DNA from 3 places in the Streptomyces sp. NPDC029956 genome. Region 1 is predicted to be linked to each of the others. Evidence: riboswitches for the same ligand, from Rfam matches in the RefSeq annotation. Region 1 holds a riboswitch; each other region holds the start of a gene.
What was found. A riboswitch is a leader RNA that binds a small molecule or an ion and turns the genes downstream of it on or off. The one in region 1 is predicted to bind cobalamin.

Region 1 (4,883 bases):
GCACGGGGGGTTCGTGGGGCCCGGGATGCTGGCGGCCGCCTGTCCCGGCGAGGTGTTCACCTCCCCGGTGCCCGACCAGATGGTGCGGGCCGCGGCCGCCGTCGACAGTGGCGCCGGGGTGTTGTTCGTCGTCAAGAACTACACCGGTGACGTGCTGAACTTCGAGATGGCGGCGGAGCTCGCCGAGGACGAGGGCATCCAGGTCGCCAAGGTCCTCATCGACGACGACGTCGCCGTCACGGACAGCCTCTACACGGCCGGCCGGCGCGGGACCGGCGGCACGCTCTTCGTAGAGAAGATCGCGGGCGCCGCGGCCGAGGAGGGCGCGCCCCTGGAGCGCGTGGAGGCGATCGCACGCCGGGTCAACGAGCGCTGCCGTTCCTTCGGTGTCGCCCTGAGCGCGTGCACCACCCCCGCCAAGGGCAGCCCCACCTTCGATCTTCCCGAGGGCGAGCTGGAGTTGGGCATCGGCATCCACGGCGAGCCGGGCCGCGAGCGGCGGCCGATGATGACCTCCCGCGAGATCGCGGACTTCGCCGTCGACGCCGTCGTCGAGGACCTCCGTCCGTCCGGGCCTGTCATCGCCCTGGTCAACGGGATGGGCGCCACTCCTCTCCTCGAGCTGTACGGGTTCAACGCCGAGGTGCAGCGCGTCCTGGGCGAGCGGCGTGTGCCGGTGGCCCGGACCCTCGTCGGGAACTACGTGACCTCGCTCGACATGGCCGGATGCTCGGTGACCCTGTGCGAGGTGGACGAGGAGCTCCTGCGTCTCTGGGACGCGCCCGTGGAGACGCCCGCGCTTCGCTGGGGCCGGTGAGACGAACGAGAAGAGGAGACCGACATGACACAGACCTTCGACGCCGACTTCCTCGTGCGCTGGCTGGCCGCCGTGGCCGAAGCCGTCGACCGGGAGGCGGACCGGCTCACCGAGCTCGACTCGGCCATCGGCGACGCCGACCACGGCGCCAACCTCAAGCGCGGCTTCGCCGCCGTGACCGAGACCCTGGCCAAGGACCCGCCCGCCACACCGGGCGGTGTGCTCACCGCAGCCGGACGGCACCTGATCTCCACCGTGGGCGGCGCTTCGGGGCCCCTGTACGGCACGCTGCTGCGTCGTACCGGCAAGACGCTCGGCGACGACGAGCGCGTCACCCGGGAGCAGTTGGCGGAGGCGTTCGGCTCGGGCGTGGCCGCCGTGTCCCAGCTGGGCGGCGCGCAGGTGGGCGACAAGACGATGCTCGACGCGCTCGTGCCGGCCGTGGAGGGCCTGCGGAAGTCGTTCGGCGCGGCCCGCGCGGCGGCCGAGGAGGGTGCCCTCGCGACCGTACCCCTGCGGGCGCGCAAGGGCAGGGCCAGCTACCTGGGCGAGCGGTCGGTGGGACACCAGGATCCCGGGGCCACGTCCTCCGCATTGCTGTTCGCCGCCCTCGACGAGACCGCCCGTACGGAGACGGCCGGGACGACGGAGACGCCCAGCACCGAGGGGGCCTCATGAGCGCGGTCGGCTCCGGTCTCGTCGGCATCGTGCTCGTCTCGCACAGCGCCGCCGTCGCGACCGCCGTGGCCGAGCTGGCCCAGGGGCTCGCCGGGGGCGGTGACCTCGCCCCGGTCGTCCCGGCCGGCGGGACCCCCGACGGTGGTCTCGGGACGAGTTCCGAGCTGATCTCCGCGGCGGCGAAGGCCGTGGACGGGGGCGCCGGGGTGGCGATCCTCGTCGATCTGGGGAGCGCGGTGCTCACGGTGAAGGTCCTCCTCGCGGAGGGCGACGAACTGCCCGAGGGTTCCCGGCTCGTGGACGCGCCGTTCGTCGAGGGCGCGGTCGCCGCCCTGGTCACGGCGAGCGCGGGCGGGGACCTCGACGCCGTGGCGGCCGCCGCGTCGGAGGCGTACGCCTACCGCAAGGAGTGAGGGCACGGGAATCCTGTGCAGCAGCCTCAAGTGGTCGGGTTTCAGGCGCCGTTTGGCCGGAACTCGGCCGCTGTGGCGACGTGAGTGCGACCTACTCTTGGAGATCGCGGCCCTGAGACGGCTGTGCTGCCGGGCCTCTCCGGGCGCTGGCGTTCACCTGTGGTCCACCTGGTCCGCCCAGGTGATGGAGGAGGGGCAATGGGCAGTCTGCCTGTCATGGTCGTTTTCGCGCTCGTGTGGTTGCTGATCGCACTCGTGCCCCTGCGCACTCCGTCCGCCCGCAGGGGATGGGCGAGGGGCGTACTCGGCGTCTCGGCCCTCCTGGTGATCGGCGCCGCCCTGTTCGGAGCCAACGCGGAGGTGTCGGCCGGCTACGACGGTCCCGACCCCATGCTGCTCGCGGCGCTCGCGGCAGCGGTCCTCGTGGCCCCGGGTGCGATCGCGGCCCTGGTGCGCAACGCCAGGAACAGCTAGGCCGCGGGGACCCTACGAGCACCCACATTGTGATGTACCTGGTCAACGCACTAATGTCACAGGGCCTTGGTGTACGGGAAACCGGTGCAGTACCGGTGCGGCCCTCGCCACTGTGATCGGGAGGTCCGGCTCCACCCCCGCGGGGAACACCCTCGGGGAAGCCACTGGACCACGTCGGGAGACCGTCGTGGTGTGGGAAGGCGGAGTCGGGCGGAATGACCGTCAGCCAGGAGACCGGCCAGGGTGCGTTGTCCATCCACGAGGTGCTGGAGAGGGTCTCCCAACCATGCATATAGCCGAGGGGTATCTGCCCCCTGTGCACGCGGCCGCCTGGGGCGTCGCGTCCGCGCCGTTCGTCGTCCACGGGGTCCGCGCGCTGACCCGCGAAGTGCGGTCCAATCCTGAGTCCACCCTGTTGCTCGGCGCCGCCGGCGCCTTCACGTTCGTCCTGTCGGCACTCAAGCTGCCCTCCGTGACGGGGAGTTGTTCACATCCCACCGGTACCGGCCTCGGTGCCATCCTGTTCCGGCCGCCGATCATGGCGGTCCTGGGAACGATCACCCTGCTGTTCCAGGCGCTCCTGCTCGCCCACGGCGGGCTCACCACGCTCGGCGCGAACGTCTTCTCGATGGCGATCGTCGGGCCCTGGGCGGGATTCGGGGCCTATGTACTGCTGCGCCGGTTCGGTGCGCCGCTGATGGTCGCCGTCTTCTTCGGCGCGTTCGTCGCCGACCTGTCCACGTACTGCGTCACCAGCGTCCAGCTGGCGCTCGCCTTCCCCGACCCGGGCAGCGGCATCCCCGGCGCGCTCGCCAAGTTCGGCGGGATCTTCGCCGTCACCCAGATTCCGCTCGCGGTCAGCGAGGGCCTGCTCACCGTGCTCGTGATGCGCCTGCTGACCCAGTCCAGCAAGGGCGACCTGATCCGGCTCGGCGTCCTCACCGGACGCACGTCGGAGCGACGCGAGGAGGCGAGCGCTCGATGAGCCGGAACACGAAGATCAACGCCCTGCTGCTCCTCGTCGTCGCCGCGCTCGCGGTCCTGCCGCTCGCGCTGGGACTCGGGGACCACAAGGAGGAGCCCTTCGCGGGGGCCGACGCGGAGGCCGAGACCGCGATCACGGAACTCCAGCCGGACTACGAGCCGTGGTTCAGCCCGCTCTACGAGCCGCCGTCCGGGGAGATCGAGTCGGCGCTGTTCGCCCTTCAGGCGGCCCTCGGTGCCGGTGTCCTGGCGTACTACTTCGGTCTGCGGCGCGGCCGTCGACAGGGCGCGGCGCGGGCCGAGGCAGCCGAGACGTCCCAGGTGCAGGGCGCCGGAGCGGGGGTGACAGGGGCCGCCGGGGCCGGGACGGCGGAGCACGAGAGCGGCGCCGGTTCCAGCGCCGGTTCCCCCTCCGACACCACCGGCTCCAGCGCCGGCACCGGTCCGGGCGCGTAGTCGCCGATGCTGCCGATCGACGCGGCGGCGCACAGCAGTCGCTGGCGCCGCCGCCATCCCGCCGAGAAGGCGCTTCTCGGCTTCGGTCTCACCCTGTGCGCGGTCGGCCTGCCGCCGTGGCCCGGCGCGGTCCTCGTCGCGGCGGCCACGCTCACCGTGCTGCTCGGTCCGGCCGGCGTGCCGGGCCGGGCGCTGTGGCGGGCGTTCCGGATCCCGCTCGGGTTCTGTGTCACGGGCGCGATCCCGCTGCTGTTCGAAGTGGGCGGCGACCGGGGGCTCGTCGCCCTCGCGCCGGACGGTCCGACGCATGCGGGCGAGTTGCTGCTGCGGACCGCTTCGGCATCCCTCGGGGTGCTGCTCTTCGCGTTCACGACGCCGGTGTCCGACGTCCTGCCCCGGCTGGTACGGGCGGGGGTGCCGGCGCCGGTGGTGGACGTCGCCCTGGTGATGTACCGGATCATCTTCCTGCTGCTCGACGCCATGTCCAAGATCCGGCAGGCGCAGGCGGCCCGGCTCGGGCACACGACACGGGCGGCGACCTGGCGTTCCCTCGCGGGCCTCGGGGCGACCACGTTCGTGCGGGCCTTCGACCGGGCGCAGCGGCTGCAGTCGGGGCTCGCCGGGCGGGGGTACGACGGGACGCTGCGCGTCCTGGTGCCCGCGTGCGCGCTCTCCCGCCCGTTCCTCGCCGCGACGGGCGTGCTGCTCGCCGGACTCGTCGCCCTCACCCTCGTACTGGAAAGGCTCCTTCCGTGACGTCTCCGACCCCTGTCGTGGAACTGGTGAAAGCCGGATTCGCCTACGAGGACGGGCCCCCGGTCCTGGCCGGCGTGGACTTCGCCGTCGCGGAGGGGCGGGCGGTCGCGCTGCTCGGGCGCAACGGCAGCGGCAAGACGACGCTGTTGCGCCTGCTCAGCGGCGGGCTGCGGTGTGTGAGCGGGTCACTGCGTCTGGACGGTACGGAGGTGGCGTACGACCGGAAGGGGCTGACCCGGCTGCGGACGACCGTGCAGCTGGTGGTGCAGGATCCCGACGACCAGCTGTTCGCCGCGTCCGTGGAC
Region 2 (4,883 bases), on a different contig from region 1:
TGATCGCGATCGGCGGTGCCATCGGCACCGGCCTCTTCCTCGGCGCCGGCAAGGCCATCGCCAAGGCGGGACCCAGCCTGATCCTCGCGTACGCCATCGCGGGCCTGGTCATCTTCTTCATCATGCGCGCCCTCGGCGAGCTCCTCATGTACCGCCCCGTGTCCGGCTCCTTCGCGGAGTACGCACGGGAGTTCGTCGGTCCGTTCTGGGGCTTCGTGACCGGCTGGACGTACTGGCTCTTCTGGGTCGTCACCGGCATCACCGAAGTCACCGCCGCAGCCACCTATATGACGTACTGGTGGGACATCCCGCAGTGGATCTCCGCACTGGTCTTCACCGTGATCCTCTACGGCGCCAACCTGATCTCCGTGAAGCTCTTCGGTGAGCTGGAGTTCTGGTTCTCCATGGTCAAGGTCACCGCCATCATCGGCATGATCCTGATCTGCGCCGGCATCCTCACCATCGGCTTCTCCGACGCCGGCGACACCGCCTCCGTCACCCACCTGTGGGACCAGGGCGGCTTCTTCCCCACCGGCATCGGCAACACGCTGATGACCCTGCAGATCGTGATGTTCGCGTTCCTCGCCGTCGAGCTGGTCGGCGTCACCGCCGGCGAGTCCAAGGACCCGAAGACCGTCCTGCCCAAGGCCATCAACACCGTGCCGTGGCGCATCGCCGTCTTCTACGTCGGCGCGCTCATCATGATCCTGTCGGTCGTCCCGTGGACCGAGTTCCAGCCGGGCGTCTCCCCGTTCGTCGCCGCCTTCCAGAAGATGGGCCTCGGCGTCGGCGCCGCCATCGTCAACTTCGTGGTGCTGACCGCCGCCCTCTCCTCCTGCAACTCGGGCATGTACTCCACCGGCCGCATGCTGCGCGACCTCGCGCTCAACGGCCAGGGCCCGAAGGTCTTCACGAAGCTCACCAAGAGCGGCACCCCGCTGCTCGGCCTGACCTTCTCGGCCTCGCTGATGCTGGTCGGCGTCTGGATCAACTACGTCGCCCCGGGCAAGGCCTTCGAGTACGTCGTCTCCTTCGCCACCATCTCCGGCATGTGGGCCTGGATCATGATCCTGGTCTGCCAGATCCGCTACCGGGCCAAGGCCAACCGCGGCGAGCTCCCCGAGTCCACCTTCAAGGCCCCGGGAGCCCCGTACACCAGCTGGTTCGCGCTCCTCTTCATCGGCATGGTCATCGTGATGATGGGCATCGACGAGGGCGCCCGCGTCTCGCTGTACGCCGCCCCGGTCTGGGGTCTGATCCTCGGCGTCTCCTACCTGGTCCTGAAGTCCCGCAACCCCGAGGGCGCAGCCTTCGCCAAGCGGTCCTGACCGGACCCCACGGGCGGTCGCCCCGGGTCGTCCCCAAACGACCCTGACCTCGATCGTCTCGGCATACGGGCCGTTCCGTACCACTCCCCGGTACGGAACGGCCCGTCGGCTTATCCTGTCGCCATGCTGACCATCACCCGGGCCCTGTACGACCAGATCGTGGACCACTCCCGCGCGGACCACCCCGACGAGGCCTGCGGCGTGGTCGCGGGACCGGTCGGCACCGGCCGCCCCGAGCGGTTCATCCCCATGCTCAACGCCGCCCGCTCGCCCACCTTCTACGAGTTCGACTCCGCGGACCTGCTCAAGCTCTACCGCGAGATGGACGACCGGGACGAGGAGCCCGTCATCGTCTACCACTCGCACACCGCGACCGAGGCCTACCCGTCCCGCACGGACATCTCGTACGCCAACGAGCCCCAGGCCCACTACGTCCTCGTCTCCACCGCGGACAGCGACGGCGCCGGCCCCTTCCAGTTCCGCTCCTTCACGATCGTCGAGGGCGTCGTGACCGAGGAGGAGGTCAAGGTCGTCGAGGAGTACGACGCCTGAGACACTGGCCGGGACCTACGGGCGGCAGGACCCAGGAAGCCGGTGCGAATCCGGCACGGTCCCGCCACTGTGACCGCCTCCTCCGGGAGACGGAAGCCAGGAACTGACCTGCCGCCTTCTCACCACCGATCGGGGACGTGGAAATCCCCGGAGGAGGCACGTTCCGTCATGTCCTGGCCCCGCCGTACCCGGCTGCCCCTGGCGCCCCTGCTGTCCGCCGCCGCCCTGCTCCCGATGCTCGCCGCCTGCTCGGCCCCCGCGGCGGAGACCCCCGCCGCCAAGGCCGGCCCGGGATTCCCGTACACCGTCTCCAACTGCGGTGTGAAGACGACGTTCGAGACCCCGCCGAAGCGCGCCGTCACCATGAACCAGCACGTCACCGAGGTCATGCTCGCCCTCGGCCTGGAGAAGTCCCTCGTCGGCACCGCCTACCTCGACGACGCGGTCCTCCCCGCCTACAAGAAGGCGTACGACTCCGTCCCCGTCCTCGCGAAGGAGTACCCCTCCAAGGAGGCCCTGCTCGCCGCCGACCCCGACTTCGTGTACGGCGGCTACTCCTCCGCCTTCGCGAGCAAGGACGGCCGGAGCCGCGACGACCTGAAGCGCGCGGGCATCGACACCCGGCTCAACACCGAGTACTGCCCTTCCGGTTCGCCCTCCGTCGACGACCTCTACCGCGAAGTCGACGAGATCGGCCGCACGTTCGGCGTCCGCGACCGGGCCGAGAAGTGGGTCCGGGAGGCGAGGACCACCGTCGCCGCCACCGAGAAGCGCCTCAAGGGCACGGCACCCGTCTCCGTCTTCGTCTACGACAGCGGCGACAAGACCGCCTTCACCGCGGGCGGCAAGGGCATCGGCAACGAACTCATCACCCGCGCCGGCGGCCGCAACGTCTTCGCCGACCTCGACAAGCCCTTCGGCGACGCCACCTGGGAACAGGTCGTCGCCCGCCGGCCCGAGGTCGTCGTCATCTACGACTACGGCTCCACCACCGTCGAACAGAAGAAGAAGCGGCTCCTCGACGACCCGGCACTCAAGGACGTCCCGGCGATCAAGAACCGCCGGTTCGCCGTGATGCCGCTCTCCGACACCGTCCTCGGCGTCCGCGTCCCCGCGGCCGTCGACAAGCTGGCGGCCCAGCTCCACCCGGCCCGATGAGCGCGGGGGCCCGCGCCGCGGGCACATCACCGGGAGAGCGGCCCGCGCCGCCGTCGGGAGAACCGTCCGTGCCGCCGCCGGGGGAACCGCCCGCGCCGCCGCGGATCCCGCCGCGCCCCGAACCACCGGACGAGCCCGCCGCCAAGCCCGCCCAGCCGGCCAAGCCCGCCGGGCGGGCCGGTGCCGGGCGCTCCGGCCCGGCCGTGCGGGCGGGCGGCGGGCCCCTGCGGTACACGGCCGTGGTCGCCGGGCTGGTCCTCGCCCTCGCCGCCGCGGCCCTCGCCTCGCTCGCCCTCGGCTCCGTCCGCATCCCGCCCGGCCAGGTCCTCGACGCCCTCACCGGACGCGCCGCCGACCCCTCCCCGTACCGCACGATCGTCCTCGACGTACGACTGCCCCGGGTCCTGCTCGGGGCGGTCGTCGGCGCCGGACTCGCGGTCGTCGGCGCCGTCCTCCAGGCCCTCGTCCGCAACCGGCTCGCCGACCCCTTCCTCCTCGGGATCTCCTCCGGCGCCTCCGCCGGAGCCGTCCTCGTCCTCGTCGCCGGCGGGGGAGCGGGCCTCGTCGGAGGCGTGACCACCACCCTCGCCCTGCCCGCCGGCGCCTTCGCGGGCGCTCTGCTCGCCCTCGTCCTCGTCTACGGGCTCGCCCGCCGCGGCGGCACGCTGACCAGCACCCGGCTCGTCCTCGCCGGGGTCGCCGTCTCCTACATCCTGTCCGCCCTCGCCACCCTGCTCCTGGTCGTCGCCGGACGCCCCGAGCAGTTCCAGGAGGCCATGTACTGGTCCCTCGGCGGCCTCGGCAGCGCCCGCTGGGACACCCTGGCCCTGCCCGCTGCCGTCCTCGCCGTCGGCGTCGGCGCCCTCCTCGCCCTGGCCCGCCCGCTCGACCTGCTCCTCGTCGGCGAGGAGGGCGCCACCGTCCTCGGCCTGGACACCGCCCGCTTCCGCGCCGCCGTCTTCGTCCTCGCCTCCCTCGTCACCGCCGTCATGGTCGCCGCCAGCGGAGCCGTCGGCTTCGTCGGCCTGATGGCCCCGCACGCCGCCCGGCTCGCCGTCGGCGCCCCGCACCGCAGGCTCCTCCCGGTCGCCGCGCTCGGCGGAGCGCTCGCCCTGGTCCTCGCCGACCTCGGCGCCCGGACCGTCGCCGCACCCCAGGACATCCCCGTCGGCGTCCTCACCGCCCTCACCGGCGGCCCGTTCTTCCTCTGGCTGATGCGCCGTCGCCCGGAAGGGGCACCGCAGTGACCGAACTGAGCCTGCACGGCCTCTCGTACGAGAACCGCCTCCGCTCCGTCGACCTCACCGTCCGCCCCGGCGAGACCGTCGGCCTCATCGGACCCAACGGCAGCGGCAAGACCACCCTCCTGCGCTGCGTCTACGGCACCCTCACCCCCACGGCGGGCCGCGCCCTCCTCGACGGCGACGACCTCCACACCCTGGGCCCCAAGGCCCGCGCCCGCCGCATCGCCACCGTCCCCCAGGACAGCGCCCTCGAGTTCGAACTCACCGTCGCCGAACTCGTCGCCCTCGGCCGCTCCCCGCACAAACGGTTCTGGGAGGGCGACACCGGCGCCGACCGGGAGCGTGCCGAGGAAGCCCTCGCCCGGGTCGGCCTCGCGGACCTCGCCGACCGGCCGTACCCCACCCTCTCCGGCGGCGAGCGCCAGCGGGCCCTGGTCGCCCGCGCACTCGTCCAGGACCCGGCCCTCCTCGTCCTCGACGAACCCACCAACCACCTGGACATCCGCCACCAGCTGGACGTCCTCGCCCTCGTCCGTACCCTGGGCACCACCAACCTGCTCGCCCTGCACGACCTCAACCTGGCGGGGGCGTACTGCGACCG
Region 3 (4,883 bases), on a different contig from region 1:
TGGTACTGGAAGTAGTCGTCGGAGTCGGCGATGTCGTGCTCGCGGGTGTCGGTGTTCTTCGCGGCCACCGCGATCCGCTTGTACGCCGTCTCCATCTCGGCGCGCGCCGGGCGGCCTTCGAGCCCGCGCCCGTAGGCGTACCCGCCCCACACCGTGTACACCTCGGCGAGGTCCGCGTCGGTGCGCCAGTCGCGGGAGTCGATCAGCTGGAGGATGCCCGCGCCGTACGTGCCCGGCCGGGAGCCGAAGATGCGGGTCGTGGCGCGCCGCTCGTCGCCGTGCTCGGCGAGGTCGGCCTGCGCGTGCGCCCGGACGTAGTTGTCCTCCGCGGACTCGCCCTCCAGGCCCGCGACCAGCCGTACGGCGTCGTCGAGGAGGCCGATGACGTGCGGGAAAGCGTCCCGGAAGAAGCCCGAGATGCGCAGGGTGACATCGACGCGCGGGCGGCCCAGCTCGGCGAGCGGGATGGGCTCCAGGCCGTTCACCCGGCGCGAGGCCTCGTCCCACAGCGGGCGGACGCCCAGCAGGGCGAGCGCCTCGGCGACGTCGTCGCCGGCGGTGCGCATCGCGCTGGTGCCCCACAGGGAGAGGCCCACGGACGTCGGCCACTCGCCGTTGTCGGTGCGGTAGCGCTCCAGGAGCGAGTCGGCGAGCGCCTGGCCGGTCTCCCAGGCGAGCCGGGACGGCACGGCCTTCGGGTCGACGGAGTAGAAGTTCCGGCCGGTCGGCAGGACGTTGACCAGGCCGCGCAGCGGCGAACCGGACGGGCCGGCCGGGACGAAGCCGCCGTTCAGGGCGTGCACGGCGTGGGTGAGTTCGTCGGTGGTGGCGCCCAGGCGCGGCACGACCTGCTCGCAGGCGAAACGGAGCACGGCGTGCACCTCGGGGCCGTACGCGGCGGCGACGGCCGCGATCGCGTCCACGGACCAGTCCGCGGCCTCCATGCCCTCGACGAGCTCGCGGGCCTTCGCCTCCGCCTCGTCAGCGGTGGTGCGGGTCGCGGCCGACTCGTCGAGACCGAGGGCCTCGCGCAGACCGGGCAGGGCCTGGGTGCCGCCCCAGATCTGGCGGGCGCGCAGGATGGAGAGGACCAGGTTGACCCGGGCCTCGCCCTCCGGGGCGCCGCCGAGGACGTGCAGACCGTCGCGGATCTGGGCGTCCTTGACCTCGCACAGCCAGCCGTCGACGTGCAGCAGGAAGTCGTCGAAGCCGTCGTCCTCGGGGCGCTGCTCCAGACCCAGGTCGTGGTCGAGCTTGGCGGCCTGGATCAGCGTCCAGATCTGGGCGCGGATCGCGGGCAGCTTCGCCGGGTCCATGGAGGAGATCTGCGCGTACTCGTCGAGCAGCTGCTCCAGGCGCGCGATGTCGCCGTACGAGTCGGCGCGGGCCATCGGCGGCACCAAGTGGTCGACGAGCGTGGCGTGCACGCGGCGCTTGGCCTGGGTGCCCTCGCCCGGGTCGTTGACGAGGAACGGGTAGATCAGCGGGATGTCGCCGAGGGCCGCGTCGGGGCCGCAGGCGGCGGAGAGACCGGCGTTCTTGCCGGGCAGCCACTCCAGGTTGCCGTGCTTGCCCAGGTGCACCATGGCGTCGGCACCGAAGCCGCCGTCCTCGGAGCGGGCGGCGATCCAGCGGTAGGCGGCCAGGTAGTGGTGGGACGGCGGGAGATCGGGGTCGTGGTAGATCGCGATCGGGTTCTCGCCGAAGCCGCGCGGCGGCTGGATGAGGATCAGCAGGTTCCCGCGGCGCAGTGCGGCGAGGACGATGTCGCCCTCCGGGTTGCGGGACCGGTCCAGGAACATCTCGCCGGGCGCCGGGCCCCAGTGCTCCTCGACATGGGTCCGCAGCTCCTCGGGGAGCGTCGCGTACCAGCGCCTGTAGTCGGCGGCCGGGATGCGGACCGGGTTCTTGGCGAGCTGCTCCTCCGTCAGCCAGTCCTGGTCGTGGCCGCCGGCCTCGATGAGGGCGTAGATCAGCTCGTCGCCGTCGCCGGAGACGAGACCGGGGAGGTCGGCCTCCGGGCCGAAGTCGTATCCCTCGGCGATCAGTCGGCGCAGCAGGGAGACGGCGGAGGCGGGGGTGTCGAGGCCGACGGCGTTGCCGATGCGGGAGTGCTTCGTCGGGTACGCGGAGAGGACGAGCGCCAGCCTCTTCTCGGCGTTCGGGATGTGCCGGAGCCGGGCGTGCCGCACGGCGATCCCGGCGACGCGGGCCGCGCGCTCGGCGTCGGCGACGTACGCGGGCAGCCCGTCCTCGTCGATCTCCTTGAAGGAGAAGGGCACGGTGATGAGCCGGCCGTCGAACTCGGGGACGGCGACCTGGCTGGCGGCGTCCAGCGGGGAGAGACCCTCGTCGTTCTCCTCCCAGGCGGCGCGCGAACCGGTCAGGCAGAGCGCCTGCAGGATCGGCACGTCGAGCGCGGCCAGCGCGCCCGCGTCCCAGGCCTCCTCGTCGCCGCCGGCCTGCGCCTCGGCGGGCTTGGTGCCGCCCGCGGCGAGGACGGTGGTGACGATCGCGTCGGCGGTACGGAGCCGGTCGAGCAGCTCGGGCTCGGGGGCGCGCAGGGAGGCCACGTACAGCGGGAGGGCCTGGGCGCCGGCGTCCTCGATCGCCTCGCACAGCGAGTCGACGAAGGCGGTGTTCCCGCTCATGTGGTGGGCGCGGTAGTAGAGCACGGCGATCGTCGGGCCGTCGGTCGTCCGGGGGGTGCGCTCCAGCGGGCCCCAGGTGGGGGCGGCCGCCGGGGACTCGAAGCCGTGCCCGGTGAGCAGGACGGTGTCGGAGAGGAAGCGGGCCAGCTGCTCCAGGTTCGCGGGGCCGCCGTGCGCCAGGTAGGCGTGCGCTTCGGTGGCGACGCCGACGGGGACGGTGGACGTCTCCATCAGCTGGGCGTCGGGGGCCTGTTCGCCGCTGAGGACGACCATCGGCTTCCCGGCCGCACGGACCGCGTCGAGGCCCTCCTCCCAGGAGCGGAGGCCGCCGAGGAGCCGTACGACGACGAGCTCGGCCTCGGCCAGGAGGCCGGTCAGGTCGGCGAGGGGGAGACGGGCGGGGTTGGCGAAGCGGTACTCCACCGGGCCGCCGGCCGCGCGGGCGCTGAGCAGGTCGGTGTCGGAGTGCGACAGCAGCAGAAGCATGGCGAGCGCAGGCCTTCCTCGGGGTTGTCCGCGCCCCGGGTGATGGTATGGACGGCGGGAGTTCCTGACTCACCGGTCCCTGGATCGTGCAGACGCACAGTCCGGGCCGGCTCACAGTGGCGGGACCGCGCCGGATTCTCACCGGGCTTCCTCCCCGGGGTCCTGGGACCCCATGCCGTCTGCATAGTAGATCGTGCGGTCGACGGGCCGGGGCGGGTGACGGAGTCGGCCGGATCACACCGGGGGTCCGGATGCCTTCCGGACGACCGCCCTCCGGGCCGGGCGGGGCGCCGGGTCGGCCGGATCACACCCGATGGCCGCCGGGTGGCCCGTCGGTATGCTCGCCGCCATGCCGCCCACCCCGCCCTCGACGCCCGACCCGGGCGAACCTCGCATACGGGACCGTGGCGACGCGTGCCCCGGGGCGCTGCGCCTGCACTCCGCCGACGACGGCCGCCTCGCCCGACTCCGCCTGCCCGGCGGCCATTTGACGGCTCGTCAGGTCGAGGCGCTGGCGGACGCGGCGGAGACCCTGGGCGACGGACGGCTCAGCATCACCTCGCGCGGCAACGCCGAGCTGCGCGGCCTCGGCGACGACTGCGGGGCCGAGCTGGCGGCGCTCCTCGGCGAGGCGGGCCTGCTGCCCTCCCCCACCCACGAACGCGTGCGCAACATCGTCGCCTCCCCGGCCTCGGGCCTCGACGGACTCGGCGCCGCCGACGTGCAGTTGTGGGCCCGCGAGCTGGACACCCACCTGCTCTCCGCACCCTGGGCGGCGGCGCTTTCCGGCCGGTTCCTCTTCGTCCTCGACGACGGACGCGGTGATGTCGCGGGGCTCGGCGGGGATGTGACCTTGGTCGCAGTGGGCGGCGGAGAGGCCGAGCTGCACGTCGGCGGTCAGGCCGTCCGGCTCCCGAGCGCCGACGCACCCAGCGCGGCCCTGGCGGTGGCGGGCGGGTTCCTGGCCGCGGCGCGGAAGGCCGGAACCGGGGCCTGGCGGGTCCGGGAACTCCCCGAGGGGCAGCCGGTGGACATCGCGGAGTCGGGGGTGACGGCGCAGCCCGTACCCGCGCCGGAACTCCCCCAGGGCCCTCCCCTCCCGCCCGGCGTCCTCGGGCCCGCCGCCCTCTCCGTCCTCGCCCCGCTCGGCCGCCTCACCGCCGCGCAGCTCCGGGCGCTGCTCCCCGCGGAGGAGGTCCGGCTCACGCCCTGGCGCGGGGTCGTCGTCGTCGGGGCCTGCGCCGACCGGCTGCCCGCCCTCGGCGCGGCCGGGCTCGTCACCCGCCCCGACTCCCCCTGGGCCGGCGTCACCGCCTGCACCGGGCGGCCCGGCTGCGCCAAGTCCCTCGCCGACGTCCGCGCCGACGCCCTACCCGGACCCCTCGTGCACCTCGGGGCTCCCCGCCTCCCCGTGCACTTCTCCGGCTGCGAGCGCCGCTGCGGACACCCGCACGGCGCCTGGACCGACGTCCTCGCCACCGCCGGCGGCGCCTACCTGGTGGACGGCGTCCCCACCCCCCGTACCGCCCTGCCCGAAGCCGTGACCGCGGCCCGCACGACGAGATGAGCGAGAGCAACAGGATGTTCGACTACGAGAAGGACGGGGCGGAGATCTACCGCCAGTCCTTTGCCACGATCCGCGCCGAGGCGGATCTGGCGGGCCTGCCCGCCGACGTCGCCCAGGTGGCGGTCCGGATGATCCACGCCTGCGGCATGACCGACCTCGTACGCGACATCGCCTGGTCG

Region 2: linked by a shared signal. The riboswitch ahead of ACZ4XX_RS06650 (ABC transporter substrate-binding protein) and the one ahead of ACZ4XX_RS27440 (energy-coupling factor ABC transporter permease) in region 1 are both predicted to bind cobalamin.
Region 3: linked by a shared signal. The riboswitch ahead of cobN (cobaltochelatase subunit CobN) and the one ahead of ACZ4XX_RS27440 (energy-coupling factor ABC transporter permease) in region 1 are both predicted to bind cobalamin.

Annotation. Positions count from the first base shown of each region.
Region 1 covers NZ_JBVHZJ010000040.1:14,602-19,484, forward strand. Annotated here, with positions in the region: gene dhaK (dihydroxyacetone kinase subunit DhaK) at 1-817, shown strand, start outside; gene dhaL (dihydroxyacetone kinase subunit DhaL) at 842-1,495, shown strand; gene ACZ4XX_RS27430 (PTS-dependent dihydroxyacetone kinase phosphotransferase subunit DhaM) at 1,492-1,908, shown strand; gene ACZ4XX_RS27435 (hypothetical protein) at 2,107-2,382, shown strand; cobalamin riboswitch at 2,406-2,639, shown strand; gene ACZ4XX_RS27440 (energy-coupling factor ABC transporter permease) at 2,669-3,367, shown strand; gene ACZ4XX_RS27445 (energy-coupling factor ABC transporter substrate-binding protein) at 3,364-3,822, shown strand; gene cbiQ (cobalt ECF transporter T component CbiQ) at 3,829-4,578, shown strand; gene ACZ4XX_RS27455 (energy-coupling factor ABC transporter ATP-binding protein) at 4,575-4,883, shown strand, end outside.
Region 2 covers NZ_JBVHZJ010000006.1:108,329-113,211, forward strand. Annotated here, with positions in the region: gene ACZ4XX_RS06640 (amino acid permease) at 1-1,328, shown strand, start outside; gene ACZ4XX_RS06645 (M67 family metallopeptidase) at 1,452-1,880, shown strand; cobalamin riboswitch at 1,873-2,006, shown strand; gene ACZ4XX_RS06650 (ABC transporter substrate-binding protein) at 2,049-3,038, shown strand; gene ACZ4XX_RS06655 (FecCD family ABC transporter permease) at 3,242-4,285, shown strand; gene ACZ4XX_RS06660 (ABC transporter ATP-binding protein) at 4,282-4,883, shown strand, end outside.
Region 3 covers NZ_JBVHZJ010000004.1:4,426-9,308, forward strand. Annotated here, with positions in the region: gene cobN (cobaltochelatase subunit CobN) at 1-3,137, opposite strand, end outside; cobalamin riboswitch at 3,174-3,332, opposite strand; gene ACZ4XX_RS03860 (cobalamin biosynthesis protein CobG) at 3,475-4,704, shown strand; gene ACZ4XX_RS03865 (precorrin-8X methylmutase) at 4,719-4,883, shown strand, end outside.